Regions from separate parts of the Oribacterium sp. FC2011 genome, predicted to be linked through region 2. Evidence: predicted binding sites of a transcription regulator. Region 2 holds the regulator's gene; each other region holds the start of a gene.
What was found. Region 2 encodes HrcA, which represses chaperone genes, less so after heat shock. Its sites were predicted from a motif close to TGTTAGCACTCNNNNNNNNNGAGTGCTAACA; they were not measured.
Positions count from the first base shown of each region.

Region 1: the regulator HrcA is predicted to act here: its motif matches at 2,806-2,836, upstream of T357_RS0107945 (Hsp20/alpha crystallin family protein).
Region 3: the regulator HrcA is predicted to act here: its motif matches at 2,786-2,816, upstream of T357_RS0103995 (Hsp20/alpha crystallin family protein).

Region 1 is NZ_JNJM01000008.1:56,500-61,764, reverse strand. It holds gene T357_RS0107960 (ECF transporter S component) at 1-562, shown strand, start outside; gene T357_RS0107955 (creatininase family protein) at 739-1,539, shown strand; gene T357_RS0107950 (zinc ribbon domain-containing protein) at 2,272-2,613, shown strand; gene T357_RS0107945 (Hsp20/alpha crystallin family protein) at 2,984-3,424, shown strand; tRNA gene T357_RS0107940 (tRNA-Pro) at 3,554-3,628, shown strand; tRNA gene T357_RS0107935 (tRNA-Pro) at 3,652-3,726, shown strand; gene T357_RS0107930 (exonuclease SbcCD subunit D) at 3,815-4,966, shown strand; gene T357_RS0107925 (AAA family ATPase) at 4,963-5,265, shown strand, end outside.
Region 2 is NZ_JNJM01000002.1:288,951-294,215, forward strand. It holds gene holA (DNA polymerase III subunit delta) at 1-239, shown strand, start outside; gene T357_RS19890 (3D domain-containing protein) at 486-1,076, shown strand; gene hrcA (heat-inducible transcriptional repressor HrcA) at 1,302-2,333, shown strand; gene grpE (nucleotide exchange factor GrpE) at 2,405-3,049, shown strand; gene dnaK (molecular chaperone DnaK) at 3,159-5,024, shown strand; gene dnaJ (molecular chaperone DnaJ) at 5,106-5,265, shown strand, end outside.
Region 3 is NZ_JNJM01000003.1:263,635-268,899, reverse strand. It holds gene T357_RS0104010 (permease) at 1-553, shown strand, start outside; gene T357_RS0104000 (ATP-binding protein) at 904-1,944, shown strand; gene T357_RS0103995 (Hsp20/alpha crystallin family protein) at 2,207-2,656, opposite strand; gene T357_RS0103990 (MATE family efflux transporter) at 3,035-4,405, shown strand; gene T357_RS0103985 (MATE family efflux transporter) at 4,527-5,265, opposite strand, start outside.

The DNA of each region.
Region 1 (5,265 bases), on a different contig from region 2:
GCTCATGTCCCTTGAATTCAGCATTCCTTTCTTCCCGCCGTTCTACAAGATAGACTTCAGTGATATGCCGAGCGTAATCGCACTTTTCACTCTCGGACCATTTTCCGCATTCTTTGTTGAAGTTTCAAAGCTTCTCATCAAGCTTTTCACAGTGGGAACAAACAGCATGTATGTAGGTGAGGTTTCAAACCTTCTTGGAGCGTTTATTTTCATCGTTCCTATGTGGCTCATGTACAAGAAGTCTGATAAGTCCATAAAGAGCATTGCCATCTTACTCATCACCAATGTTTTCATCCGCACCGCATGGATGTGCTTCTGCAATGCTTTCATCACACTTCCTATGTATGCCAAGGCCATGGGCGTAAGCATTGACGATGTTGTGGTTATGGTATCTTCGGTAAATCCTCTCATCAAGAATCTTCCGACCTTTATCATCCTTGCAACAATTCCGTTTAACCTCATCAAGCTCACTTTGGTTTACACACTTTCATATGTGATCTTCAGCAGAGTAAGGGCTGCTGTTCCAGGGTTTCGTTCAATGAACAGCGCAGCACAGGCATAACTTCAGGTTTTATGGAGACATTTATTTCCATATCATAAGATCATCAGGTGGCGAATGTTTCCGATCCGGAGGCATTCGCCTTTTCTTTACTGTAGTGAAGACCGGGTAAAAGAGTTTCCGTGAGTCCCCGGGGCTTTAATCAGTAACCTTATTTCACCTTCAAACAGGAGACTATCATGATTCAGAATTACAGAGATTTAACCAGAAAAGAAATGGAAGCTATCGACAAGGACCGAACTATGGTCCTCATACCTCTCGGCGCCATAGAACAGCATGGGTCGCAGGCACCTCTGGGCACAGATTCAATGATAGCGGAAGCGATGCCCAAATACGTTAAAGAAGAGCTTGAGAAAATCGATCCTGATTTCCCCATGCTCATTTTTCCTGTAATCCCGGTGGGACTTTCCATAGAGCATCTTAATTTCTCCGGCTCCGTTTCCTTTAAGCCGGATACCTACTACCACATGCTTTATGACATTGCTGAGTCTATACAAAATCACGGCTTCAAGAAGCTTGTTTTCCTTATTTGTCACGGAGGAAACCGTCCGGTGGCTGATATTCTTTCAAGACAGCTACGTCATGATTTCGGAATCTTCACCTTTGTTCTGACATCAGGTGCTTTCCTGGATCCTGAAGTTCAGGCCACCATAAGCCCGGATAATCATTGGGATTTCCACGGAGGAGAGATGGAAACCTCCATGATCATGGCGATTCACCCTGAAACCGTCAAACTTGAGCTTTCGGAAACCGGCTACAAAGACGGAGGCTACAAAGGAAAGAAAATCCTGAATTTTTCAGGTGAAGCTGCCATCAATTGGATGGGAGAGGACTTAAGAACTTCCGACGGAAAGCCTATCGGAATCGGAGGCGATCCCCGTGGCGCCACATCCGGAAAGGGCGAGATTATTTTCAGACGTTCCGCAGAAAAACTTGCAAAGGCACTCCTTGAAGTCCGGGACTGGGACATTAACGCATAAAACCCGTAACAGTTCAGCCGACAATGGATTTAATCAATTCCGGAGTCTCGCAGACAGTTTATCTGATTATGAAACTTTTGATTGACTACATATTCGTATTCGTCATAATAAGTCAATAATCTCAGATTACTTATATGACTCAAAACATGAAATATCAAAAGTGAGTCAATGATAGTAGAGGGTTTCATTGACCGCAATCTTATTATTTTAGAACCAAGTCATCAAAAAGGATACTCCATATTGACTCAATTTCCGGTGATAGTCGTTTTGAGTCATTAATTGATGTTGTTATTATTGACTCTATATCCGGTATTTCCAAATGTGAGTCATAGCTGCGCTTATAATGGATGACTTCATTTCCGAGATTGGCTGATGTGAGTCAATGTATCAGCTTGTTATAGATGACTCTGTTATCGAAATTATCCAATATGAGGCATTTCCTGAATCTATTATCAATAAGTATCAAGAATAAAAATAAACATATAATTCAAGGATCCTACCCGCCTGCACCTCGGCTGAACTGTTACTAAACCCCTTATATATTTTTACCTTTTACACCCAGATGTGTTTCATTCATAGTCGATCCTCGTTATAATGAAATAAGTAAGAATGCTTCAATTATCGGCATACTGTTAACGATCATTGCTGTCCTCATGACATTGATCGCCCTAAGCCGATGACCCGGTTTTGTATAAAAGAAATATGATAATATTTACATAGGAGGCTGAAATAATGGGATTGTTCGGAAAAAAAGATGAAAAAATCGACCATGAAAAGGAACTTGCCAGATTAAAAGCATTTGCATCTCTTACCCCTGAGGAGCTCGCGAAGAAGATGGAAGAGGCACAAAAGGCTGCTCAGGAAGCTTTTAACAAGCTGACTCCGGAAGAACAGGAGCGTGCAAAGGCAGAAGCAGAGAGAATGATGCGGGAGTCTGAGCAGGAGCGTAATGCGCTTCTTCAGGAAGCTCAAAAGTTTGGCCTGAAGGTTCCCAAGTTCTGTCCGTACTGCGGAACCGAAAACAAGGGCGGCAATTTCTGTCCGAGCTGCGGAGCACCGTATAAAACAAACTAGTCCAGCATATGTTAAGTATCAGATACATCATATTCGTTATTACAGCTTATGTTTTAGCGATTTAACAACACACAATGTGTCAGATACTTATTATTCGATGGACTATAAGTACGGAATAAATAAATTAATCCCTTGTCTCCACCACCAAATGGAGGCAGGGGATTTTTAAGTTTACAAAAAGTTTATAATTTTTGTTAGCACTCGCCGTTGACATGTGCTAACAATAAGACTATAACTTAGTTGTAAACAAAAAAAGGGGTTCAAAAAGACAAGAAACTGATTCAAATCTTCCCGGATCACAACTGATCCGCAGTTGATACTGAATCAAAAACAAATCTTCAAGAGCCTGAATATAAAGGAGGAATTTGATATGTTGTATATGCCTAGTATTTTTGGTGATAACTTTATGGATGACTTTTTCGGCGACTTCAATCGCGACCTGCATTCAAGACCTGCACATAACAGTCAGCCTGCAAATCTGATGAGAACCGACATCAGGGAAAACGACAAGGCTTATGAAATGGCTGTCGAGCTTCCGGGTTACAAGAAAGAGGACGTTAAACTTGAGCTTAATGATGGATACCTGAAGATAAGCGCTACACATAATGACAACAAAGAAGAGAAGGACAAAGAGGGCAGAGTTATCCGCCGCGAGCGTTACAGCGGCTCAATGCAGAGAAGCTTCTACGTAGGCGATGACTTCACTCCACAGGACATCGAAGCTAAATTCGAAGACGGAATCCTCAAGATCGACCTTCCCAAGAAGGAAGTTAAGAGAATCGAGGCTCCGAGATACATCGAGATCAAGTAATAACTTAAGAAGCATGGCGCTGACGGCGCCATGCTTTTAGAATTTTATTTTTCCACAAATTTATTGTTGACAACAGCTCTCTATTCTTGTAGAATACACTAGTCGCTTGAAAAGAGCGGTCATTTAGCTCGGGGTGTGGCTCAGTTTGGCTAGAGCACCTGGTTTGGGACCAGGGGGTCGCAGGTTCGAATCCTGTCACCCCGACTTTTTCATTTTCATATAGATATCGGGGTGTAGCTCAGTTTGGTTAGAGCGCTTGGTTAGGGACCAAGAGGTCGCAAGTTCGAATCCTGTCACTCCGACGATCACATCACGGAGGTTCGTTTATCGGACCTCCGTTTTTTCGTCTTCTGATCCATGATATACTATAAATTAATACGGAGGCACAACATGACTTTTTTCCACTTATCCGACCTTCATCTGGGTCTCAAACTCATAAATCACGATCTCCTGGAAGATCAAAAATACATTCTCGAAAAAATCATCAACTACGCAAAAGAACATAAACCGGATGCCATCATTATAGCGGGAGACATATACGACAAGGCCATACCGCCTGTAGAGGCTGTGGATCTTTTTGATTATTTCATACGGAAGCTTACAGCCGCTGCTCCCGATGCAGAAATAATGCTCATAAGCGGCAACCATGACAGCGCACCGCGGGTAAATATCTTCAGAAACATTCTGGAGCGGCAGAAGATACATATGATAGGAACTCCGCCTGTAATTCCGGAGGATCACATCGAAAAAGTTACTATCGAAGATTCCTTTGGTCCCGTCAACTTTTACCTTCTTCCCTTTGTGAAGCCCTCCATGATAAAAAACATTACAGGCACTGATAAAAACGGTCTGAATCTGTCCTATAACGACTCTCTCCACAAACTTCTGGAGCGTGAGCAGATTAATGCAGAAGAGCGGAACATCTTCGTAAGCCACCAGTTCTACCTTCCCCAGGGAAAGTCCCCCGAAGAAATCGAACGAATGGATTCCGAGATACATACCGTCGGAAACATTGACCAGGTTAATGCAGACCTGCTGGAACCCTTTGACTACGCAGCACTTGGTCATATCCATAAACCCATGAAGGTTGGCAGTGAATTTTACCGCTACTCAGGGACACCTCTTGCCTGCTCGGTTTCAGAAGCAGGACAGGAGAAAGGCATCATCAAGGTTACCCTTGGGCAGAAAGGAGACATCAGAACGGAGATTCTGCCTCTGGAGCCTTTAAGACAGGTTCGTGTCATAAGAGGTGCTCTGTCCGAGGTTTTGACCAGAAGCTCGGACGATTACGTAACCGTAATCCTTGAAGACAAAGTCGACCTGGACGTTTTCGATGTTCAGGACAGGCTTCGTAACGCTTTCCCGAATCTTCTGGAGATACGCCGGGAAACCCTTAGAAAGGCAGACTATAAAAACCGTTTTGAGCCTGAACGAGCACTGGATCCCTTTGAGCTTTGCAATTCATTTCTGAAGGATCTGGACGAAGAAGAACAGGCACTTTTGAAAGATGTGATCAATTCTATACAGGAGAGAACATTTTGAAACCGATAACATTAACCATGCAGGCCTTCGGGTCCTATGGAAAGAAAACCAATATAGATTTTACTAACACGAGACAGAACCTCTTCCTTGTGACCGGAGATACCGGTGCCGGAAAAACAACTATTTTTGATGCCATGGTCTTTGCACTTTACGGCGAGGCCAGCTCCGGGAACAACAAAAAGGACGGTGTGGAGCTGCAGAGCCAGTACGTGGATTTCGATGTGGAGCCCTTTGTAGAGCTTGAATTTACCGAACTGGAAGGCGGAGAGGAGCACACCTATACTGTGCGACGCATCCCA
Region 2 (5,265 bases):
GAAATTTTAACCAATTGCTTCTTACTAAAGAGTCGGTAACAAAGGGCATGAACGGGCAGGAAGCTGCCAAATATGTTAATGTTTCTCCCTGGATCCTGGGCAAACTTCAGAACCAGGCTAAGCACTATTCACTTGAAAGTATCGAGGATTATATAAGCAGATGCCTGGAATATGATGAGTCCATAAAAAGCGGAAATCTGACAGACAGAATGGCGGTGGAACTTCTGTTAACGGTGTAAAATTCACCACTTTGCTTTTATTTTTCGTAAAAAACTTTAGAAAAATTTTAGTTGACCGTTTTTTGAAGCTGTATTAAGGTCATAGCGTCGTATGTTGCAAAATCGTAGAAAAATCGCCTGGTTTTAAGGCGATTGTGATTCCTTATTACGGAGAGGTATGCTGGTTTGATCAGGCAGCAATGACCACTCTGCGGCAGTGCATTTTACTGCAGCTTAAGTAAGGATAACCATAGGAGGAACAATTATATGAAGATGGCAGGGCTAAAAACAGCTGCGGCAACGTTTTTTATTACCGCGTTGGTTTCAACTTCTGCTTTGGCGGCTGCTACAGCCCCCACAGGTACAGAATGGAGCGATGAATCCCTGGTTACGGGTTATGAACTTATTCAGACTTCGGATTCTGAAATGGATGCAGAGATAGAGGCTGAAATGATTGCCGAACAGCAGCTTGCAGAGCATATAAAGGCTCTTGAGGCCGCGGCTAAACAGTCAGCAAGTTCACCGGTCACGAAAGTAGGAAGTGTTGTTACTGAGGAAACTACGCATTACAAGCGTGGAAATATGATCGGCAATTTCAAACTCACGGGATATTATGGCGCAGGAGTTACCTATTCGGGAGCATATACAACGGCCAATCATACAATCGCCGCAGATCTCGGCGTTATCCCTATGGGAACAAAGGTATTTATAAATGACACTGTTTACACAGTAGAAGATATCGGCGGAGCAGTTAAGGGTAATCTCATAGATGTTTACTATGATACCTATGCAGAGGCTGCCGGTGTTACCGACAGAGGCTGGCAGTACGCAGATGTGTATCTGGCAGTGCCGGTGTAATAAGGATATAATACTTTAGTTGGAAGATGGGTTGATGACCTCGATTAAACTAAAACCAGTAAAGAAGCATCTTTCTAAGATGCTTCTTTTTTTTAGTTCATTCTTTATTCACAATTGCTTTTCGCTAAAGTTCTTGACATAGATTTACAAGGCGAGTATTATAAATTTCAGATGTTAGCACTCCAATATTTTGAGTGCTAACAAAAATCAGAAGGAGGCGGAGAGATGGAACTGGATCAACGTAAGGTTGTTATCCTTACCACGATAATCAAAAATTACCTTGAGACCGGAGAACCGGTTGGTTCACGAACCATCAGTAAGTATTCAGGTTTGAATCTCAGCTCTGCCACCATCAGAAATGAAATGAGTGATCTGGAGGAGATGGGGTATATAGTTCAGCCTCATACTTCGGCAGGCCGTATCCCCAGTGACAAGGGCTACAGATTTTATGTTGACCAGCTCATGGAAAACCATAAGCATGAGATTGACGATGTAAAAACCGAGATGTTTGAAAAGGTGGATCGTCTGGAGACAACATTAAAAACACTTGTCAGAAACCTTGCGGAGAATACCAAATACGCAGCGGTGGTTACAGGACCCTCTATCAGAACCAACAAGATCAAGTTTATCCAGACTTCTCTTGTGGATGCAAGGAGACTTCTTCTTGTCATCATGATGCAGGGAAATATCGTAAAGACCTCATCTGTGGTTTTGGACGGCGCTGAGGAGCTTGATTTCAACAGAGTCCTGAGCATTAACATGCTACTCAATGATGTGCTTAACGGACTGAGCGTTGAGGATATCACCGAAGGCCGTATCGGACAGCTTCTTGCAAGGACAAGCTATAAGGGTACTGTAAAAGCCATAGTTGACAGCATTCTCAATATGCTGGATATCAATCTCGGAGAGAGTCAGATATATACTTCCGGAGCAACCAACATTTTCAAGTATCCGGAGCTTGTGGATTCCGATAATGCATCAAAGCTTATAAGTGCATTCGAAACAAAGGACGAACTTGCTTCTCTTGTGAAGGAAACTGAGGCTCATGCTGACGGGAAAAAGCCTATACAGGTTTACATCGGAGAAGAGTCTCCGCTTCAGAACATGTCCGACTGTTCGGTGATAACAGCCAATTACGAGCTTGGAAACGGACTAAAGGGAACCATAGGTGTCATAGGACCAAAGCGTATGGACTATGAAAAGGTACTGGAGATACTCAGTAAGCTTCAGAGTGAGATGGATCAGGCATTTCAGTAGCTAAGGTTAAAAAGGCTGCAATGCAGCTTAAATTATAAAGATCCGACACGGATTAAGTACAGGAGGTTATCTTGAAGGACGAAGAATTAAAGAAGTCTTCCGAAGAACAGGGTACAGAAGAGATAAAAGAAGAAAAGGTTGAAGAAACCATGGAGGAGTCTCAGGAAAACAAGGAAGCAGCGGAAGACTCTGAAAATGCCGAAGCTTCAGAAAATGATGAAGCAGAGGCTAAAGATGATGAGAATGCGGCTGAGGATGACGAAACCGTAAAACTCAAGGAAAAGTACGAGGCAGAAATAGCCGATCTTAAGGATAAATACACAAGGCTTTATGCAGAGTTTGACAATTTCCGCAAGCGTACTGAGAAAGAGAAGATTCAGAATTTTGACTTCGGTGCAAGAGAAGTAATTGAGAAGCTTCTTCCGGTGGTTGACAATTTTGAAAGAGCTCTCGGAACTGTTGAGAAGGAAGATGAAGAGGATGCTTTCACGAAGGGTGTTCAGGGCATCTACAAACAGATTGAAAAACTGTTTGAGGATCTTCAGGTTAAGGCCATCAAGGCTGAGGGTGAGAAATTCGATCCGAACCTCCACAACGCAGTTATGACAGATACAGAAAGCGACGTGGAAGAGGATACAGTCACACAGGATCTTCAGAAGGGATACACTTACAAAGATCAGGTTATCAGACACAGCATGGTTAAGGTGAAAAAATAGTAAAGCCTTAGAAATCATGTTTCAGTAACACTCGGCAGGAGCAAAGAGTTCCGCCGTTATAAAATTATAAAGAAATCAAGTTTTTTAATAGATAGAAAAGGAGAACAATATGGGAAAGATAATTGGAATTGATTTAGGTACAACAAACAGCTGTGTAGCAGTTATGGAAGGTGGAAAGCCTACTGTTATCGCAAATGCAGAGGGTCTCAGAACAACACCTTCAGTTGTGGCATTTACAAAGAATGGTGAGAGACTTGTAGGTGAGCCGGCAAAGCGTCAGGCTGTAACCAATGCTGACAGAACCATCGCTTCTATCAAGAGACATATGGGTTCAGACTATAAGGTAAGCATTGACGGTAAGGACTATACTCCTCAGGAGATTTCAGCGATGATTCTTCAGAAGCTTAAGGCTGATGCAGAGGCTTATCTTGGCGAGAAGGTAACAGAGGCTGTTATCACAGTTCCTGCATACTTCAATGATGCTCAGCGTCAGGCAACCAAGGATGCCGGAAAGATCGCAGGCCTTGATGTTAAGCGTATCATCAATGAGCCTACAGCTGCCGCACTTGCTTACGGTCTTGATGAAGGTAATGAGCAGAAGGTTATGGTTTATGACCTTGGTGGTGGTACATTTGATGTTTCTATTATCGATATCGGAGACGGTGTTATCGAAGTTCTTTCAACAAACGGTGATACCCGTCTTGGTGGTGATGATTATGATAGCCGTATCCAGAACTGGATGGTTGAGGAGTTCAAGAAGGCTGAGGGCGTAGATCTCAGCAAGGACAATATGGCTCTTCAGAGACTTAAGGAAGCAGCCGAGAAAGCTAAGAAGGAGCTTTCTGCTTCAACTACAACAAATATCAACCTTCCTTTCATCACAGCAACTGCTGAGGGACCTAAGCATCTTGATATGACTCTTACAAGAGCTAAGTTTGAAGAGCTTACATCTGATCTTACAGAGAGAACAGCAGTGCCTGTACAGAATGCTCTTCGTGATGCAGGACTTACATCAGGTGAGCTTGACAAGGTTCTCCTGGTTGGTGGTTCAACACGTATGCCGGTTGCTCAGGATAAGGTTAAGCAGCTTACAGGAAAGGAGCCAAGCAAGACTCTTAACCCTGATGAGTGCGTAGCTATCGGTGCAGCTATCCAGGGTGGTAAGCTTGCAGGTGATGCCGGTGCCGGTGACGTTCTTCTTCTTGATGTAACACCACTTACACTTTCTATCGAGACACTTGGAGGCGTTGCTACTCCTCTTATCAAGAGAAATACAACAATCCCTACAAGAGCATCTCAGGTATTCTCAACTGCTGAAGATAACCAGACAGCTGTAGATATCCATGTAGTACAGGGTGAGCGTGAGTTCGCAAGAGATAACAAGACTCTCGGTCAGTTCAGACTTGACGGAATCCTTCCTGCAAGACGTGGTATGCCTAAGATCGAGGTAACCTTCGACATCGATGCAAACGGTATCGTTAATGTTTCTGCAAAGGATCAGGGAACAGGTAAGGAGCAGCACATCACAATCACATCCGGATCTAACATGAGCAAGGATGATATCGATAAGGCTGTTAAGGAGGCTGCTCAGTATGAGGCAGCTGATAAGGAAAAGAAGGAAGCTATCGAGACAAGAAACGGTGCTGACTCTATCGTATTCCAGACCAAGAAGGCTCTTGAGGACGTAGGTGATAAGATTTCAGGTTCTGATAAGGCACAGGTTGAGGCTGACCTTAAGGCTCTTGAGGATGTTCTTGCAGCTAACCCGCTTGAGTCCATCACAAAGGACGGCGCTGAGAAGATCAAGGCAGCTCAGGAGACACTTATGAAGTCTTCACAGGCTCTCTTCTCAAAGGTTTATGAGCAGGCTCAGGCATCTCAGGGTGCAGCCGGTGCTCAGGGAGCGGCAGATCAGGGTGCTCAGCAGAGCAGTGCCGATGATAATGTTGTTGACGGCGACTTCAAGGAAGTATAAAATCATAAATCGTTTGTGATATGAAATGCCTCCGGCGCATTGCGTCGGGGGCAAATGTTGATATAATGCTAGGAGTAAAACATGGCAGAACAAAAGCGGGACTATTATGAGGTCCTCGGTGTAGATAAAAATGCTGATGATGCAACCATAAAGAGAGCTTTCCGTAAGCTTGCTAAAAAGTATCATCCGGACGCAAATCCCGGTGATGCAGCTGCGGCAGAGAAGTTCCGTGAGGCAAATG
Region 3 (5,265 bases), on a different contig from region 2:
TGGTATGACTGTTCTTGCGATACGTATTGTCACCTGCTTTTTATGCGGATGTGCCGCCGGAATTCTGATGTTTATATTCTATCGGGACAAAGAATATTTTAATTTTGAAGGTTTTGAAGAGCGTGCAAATCATGATACACACCCAAATCTGCTGATAAGATATCTGCTGAACTTCTTAAGGAATATAAAGGCTACCGGATTATATTTTTTTATAGGAATTCTGCTGTCGGCATTGTTTCAGCGATATATCCCACAGAATGTGATGGTGAATATGTTTGGCGGAAATAAGGCATGGGGCGTTCTGATGGCAGCCACTATAGGTGTGCCGCTGTATGCGTGTGGCGGAGGTACGATTCCGTTATTACAAAGTTGGCTACTGGATGGAATGAGTCTGGGAAGTGCCTCCGCATTTATGATCACAGGACCGGCTACCAAGATAACTAATCTTGGAGCCTTAAAGATTTCCATGGGATGGAAGCATTTCGCATTATACATTGTGTTTATTATGCTTTTCTCGTTTTTCTCAGGTATGATTGTGAATTCTATTTTTTGAATAATGATAGACAGGAGGACTATATGTTGGAGAAATATATCATTAAGAACATATTCTACGCGGAAGGTTATGGGATCATGACCTATTTCTGGGATTATTGTTCTATATGACATGTTTTATAGGTTAGAATATCCTCTTGACCTGGGAGGAGTACTGACATTGGATCTATTTTCAACATACTCAAATGGTGATCCGTATGGAAACCAGAAGATATACATTGTGGATACAGAAACGAGGAAATATATAGAAGCATTGTAATTTAATTATGAAAGTTTATGAAAACTATATTGAATTATGAAGAATTATGAAAGTATAATGGATTATGAAGAATTATGAAAGGATGTCATGTTATGAAAAAGAATAATCCATTTACTCTTACTTTTGGAAAACAGCCAAATGAATATATATCCAGATATGAAAATACGGATATGATCTTAAGTACATTTGAGGCTGACAATCCAATCAGTCAGGCATATCTTATCGAAGGAATCAGAGGAAGTGGCAAGACTGTATTTATGACTTCAATAACAAATGAACTTGGGAAGGATAAGGATTGGATTGTAATAGACCTAAATTCAACGCAGGATCTTATCAATGACTGTGCTATGCGTTTGATCGATTCCTGCAAGAAAATCCCGAATTTCTTTAAACAGGGATTCAACATATCCATCGCAGGTTTTGGTATTGGTGTTAATGGAAATGATACTCCTCAGGATAACGTAAGCATCATAGATAATATACTTTCTTCATTAAAAAAGCATAATAAAAAAGTAATCATTACTATTGATGAAGTAATGCATGATGACAACATGCGTCACTTTGCGAGTCAGTTTCAAATTTTTGTTAGAAAAGATTATCCGGTTTTCCTGTTAATGACAGGATTATATGAAAATATCTATGCAATCCAGAACGACCCGGCTCTTACTTTTTTGCTTAGAACCCCGAAAATAACATTAGAACCACTAAGCTTGCATCAAATAACGAAACAGTATGCAGATATTTTTCAGATTGATGAAGACAATGCCAAGAACCTTGCACGGATAACTAAGGGATATGCTTTTGCATTCCAAGCGCTAGGTCTTCTATATTATGAATATAGAGATGAAATGGAGTTAAGAGAAATTCTCCTCAAGCTTGATGATATGCTTGATGATTTTGTATACAAAAAAATATTGTCCTCATTATCAAAGCAGGATAGAACAGTCATTCTTGCAATAAAAAAGGATGAGACCAAAGTCAGTGAAATATGTAAGAAGGCAGGCATGACATCTGCTGTTTTCTCAAGATACCGTGATAGACTGATAAAAAGAGGTATAATCATATCTTCGGGACATGGTTATATTTCTTTGCTACTTCCTCGATTTGAGATTGTTGCTAAAACTTATGAATAAGGTCTCCCAAACAAGGAAATAAAACTAGAAATGCCTAAGAATATTAAGAAATAGCGGCCGCTTCCTTTTTTTGTTAATTGGATTAAAACAGAAATACTACGAAATGTCTGCATAATGTCTGCAAAATGTTTTGCGTGGGCAGATTTATCCTGATGTTTCTGCTTGCCATGCTATAATGTCTGAAGGAAAACAGTTGTCGAAAGCAATAGATAGAATCATTGAAAAGAAAGGCCTGCGGGAAAGCCGCAGGCCTTTTTTAACATCATCCTTCGATGAGTATCTGTTTCTTTTCGGGAAGCCTCTCTTTGTCCTTCTTAGGAAGGATGAGATTCAAAACACCATGCTTGAAGCTTGCCTTGATATCTTCCTCGGTGATGTTCTCACCGACATAGAAGCTTCTCTGCATTGATCCGGAGTAACGCTCCTGTCTGATAAGTTTGCCCTTCTTATCCTTTTCGTCCTGATCCAGACCTTTGTTTGCACTGACAATGAGATATCCATTGTTCAGCTCCAGACTGATCTCTTCTTTCTTGAAGCCGGGCAGGTCAATATCTACTTCGTAGTGATCGTCATGCTCATGAACATCGGTCTTCATCATCCTGTCGGCATGTCTGCCATACAGCTTTCTTTCGGTTCTGTCCAGATCTCTGAAATCCGGGAATGCGAACCAGTCGTCAAATAAATCTTCTCCAAAAATACTAGGTCTTAACATAATGCTTACCTCCTTTTCACTCAATACTGTTAATAGATACTGAGCAAGGGGAAGGAGGGATTAGATCATTGGAACATCCCGTTCTTTTGGTCTTCTCTGTTCCTCTGTTCGATTATGTTATAACACTCATATTAGCACTCGTCAAGTGTGAGTGCTAATAATGTTTGTGAAATATTTGTGAACTGTCTATGCCGTGTGAGCATGATTTTAAAGAATCTGCCGAGAAGTTGGAAAAATCTATTGGCAAGGCTGTAAAAGATGTTAGTATGATGTTTTCGTGGAATTAAATATTTTTTGTGCTTAAGGAACATGATAATATTATCTAAAATGATGTGACAGACTAAGCAATAATCAACATACATAAAGAGGTGACATACTATGGCAGAAGCAGATAAAAAATTTCTTTTCGAAAAGGACAGAGTCTCACATGCGCTTATGGTTATGGCACTTCCGGCTATAGCAAGTCAGCTGATAACTTTAATATACAATCTGGCAGATACATGGTTTGTGGGACGGACCAATAATCCCTATATGGTGGCGGCATGTTCGCTGGTTCTTCCTGTGTTTATGCTCACCATAGTTGTTTCCAATGTCTTCGGAGTAGGTGGTGGAACTCTCATAGCGAGACTTATAGGCGCAGGAGAGGATGAAGAGGCATCAAGAGTATCAGAAACATGTATGTGGATGGCCATCATCGCAGGAGCAGTTTTTTCAATCCTTTGCTTTTTTGTGATGACTCCATTTCTAACACTTCTGGGAGCAAGTGACAAAATAATCGGGTACGCCCGTCAGTATATGTTTTTTGTGGTGGTCCTCGGAGGAGTTCCGGTGGTTTTCAACAACACTGCATCGTCCATGCTCAGAAGTATCGGGCTTTCCTCAAAAGCTTCTTTTGGACTCAGTATGGGTGGTGTCTTAAACATTATCCTGGATCCCGTATTTATGTTTATGATTCTTCCGGACGGCAAACAGGTCATGGGTGCTGCCATAGCCACCATGCTCAGCAATATTGTGGCGTCCATATATTTTATGGTCACCTATCTCAAGGCGTGTAATAATACCATACTCAGATTCCGCCCGACAGGAAAACACCTTACGGCAAAGTCATTTGCCTCCATATTTGATGTGGGAATACCTGCGGCAGTAGGACTCCTGCTGTTTGATCTGTGCAACATCGTTATAAACCGTTTGTCAGCCTCTTACGGAGACATCGAGCTGGCTGCCATAGGCATCGTACTTAAAGCGGAGCGTCTGCCTCTGAATATAGGCATTGGCATCTGCCTCGGGATGGTACCGCTTATAGCATACTCATACTCATCAGGCGACATAGAACGTATGGATGAAATCTTCAGATTCGCACGGATAGTTGGACTTCTGATAGGAATCACCAGTGTTCTGATGTACTACATTATGGCACCTGTTATAATGCAGTCTTTCATCCATAATCCGGAAACAGTCCATTACGGAACGCTGTTTCTCAGGGCAAGATGCATCGCAACTCCTCTGATGTTCCTGTGCTTTTCCATGTTTCATTTTACCCAGGCCATCGGACGGGGCAAAGAATCCTTTTTTCTTGCAGTCATACGCCAGATGGTTTTCAACATTCCTATACTGTTTTTGTTTAATGCCTTGTTCGGAGTAATGGGCATAGTATGGACTCAGGCGGTTGCGGATTTTTTTGTGGTTATCGTTTCATATGTCCTGTATGCCAGGATAAGGAAACAGGAGGGATGGAAGCCGGCAATGTAGGGATGGTGATCCATTTAGTCCATTATAATGAGGAGTACTTTCCATTTTGCAACAAGCGAGGATCATCATATATCATAGACAGTTATGAAGCTCAAGCCTGTAAACTCCAAACGACAATATTTTAAAACAGAGTAAGTACCAGATTATTTAAGCCCATGGCCGGAATGTATTTCACATCCGTGGCAAGTCCCACGATTATCCTGATTCCAAGGCCCTTGGTGGGATCCTCAGGATGATTCTTTTCATACCACTCCACGGGATCAAAGGGTCTTCCGTTGTCCCTGAAACGTATAATAAGGTTATCATTTCTGTTAATGACCCTGACGTCCACATTTATGGGCTTACCGCTGTCTGAACCGTGGGTCAGTATATTTATGATGTTCTCCTCCAGGAAAAGAGCTGTCATGTTGGCATCTCTCTTTTTCATATTTCTCTTAAGGCAGAACTCCCTGGCCTGTTCCGAAACAGCAGATACCTGGTCCATACTGCCAACGGAAGCCTCAAAAAGTTCATCCTCCCTGGGAGTTATTCCCTCAGGCATAAGGACCATGTCCTCCGCCTTTAAGGAGAATCGTTTGTTTACCGCTGACGGAAGAAGGAGAGTGATAATTAGCATCAATACTCCGGATACTATAAAGCCCATTTCAAATCCACTTATACCGAATATATTTCCGAGAGCCAGGCAGCATACCACAGGCAAAATTCCTTCCCTCAGTGCCACTAAAAGATAGCTGTAGCCGTTTCTCATGATGGACTGATACACTCCCGAGAGTGTGTAGGAAAGTGCGAAAAAGAAATACTGAACTGCCATAAATCTTATAAACCTTGCGGCCTGCAGAAGCTCTTTTGTGGCTGATGGA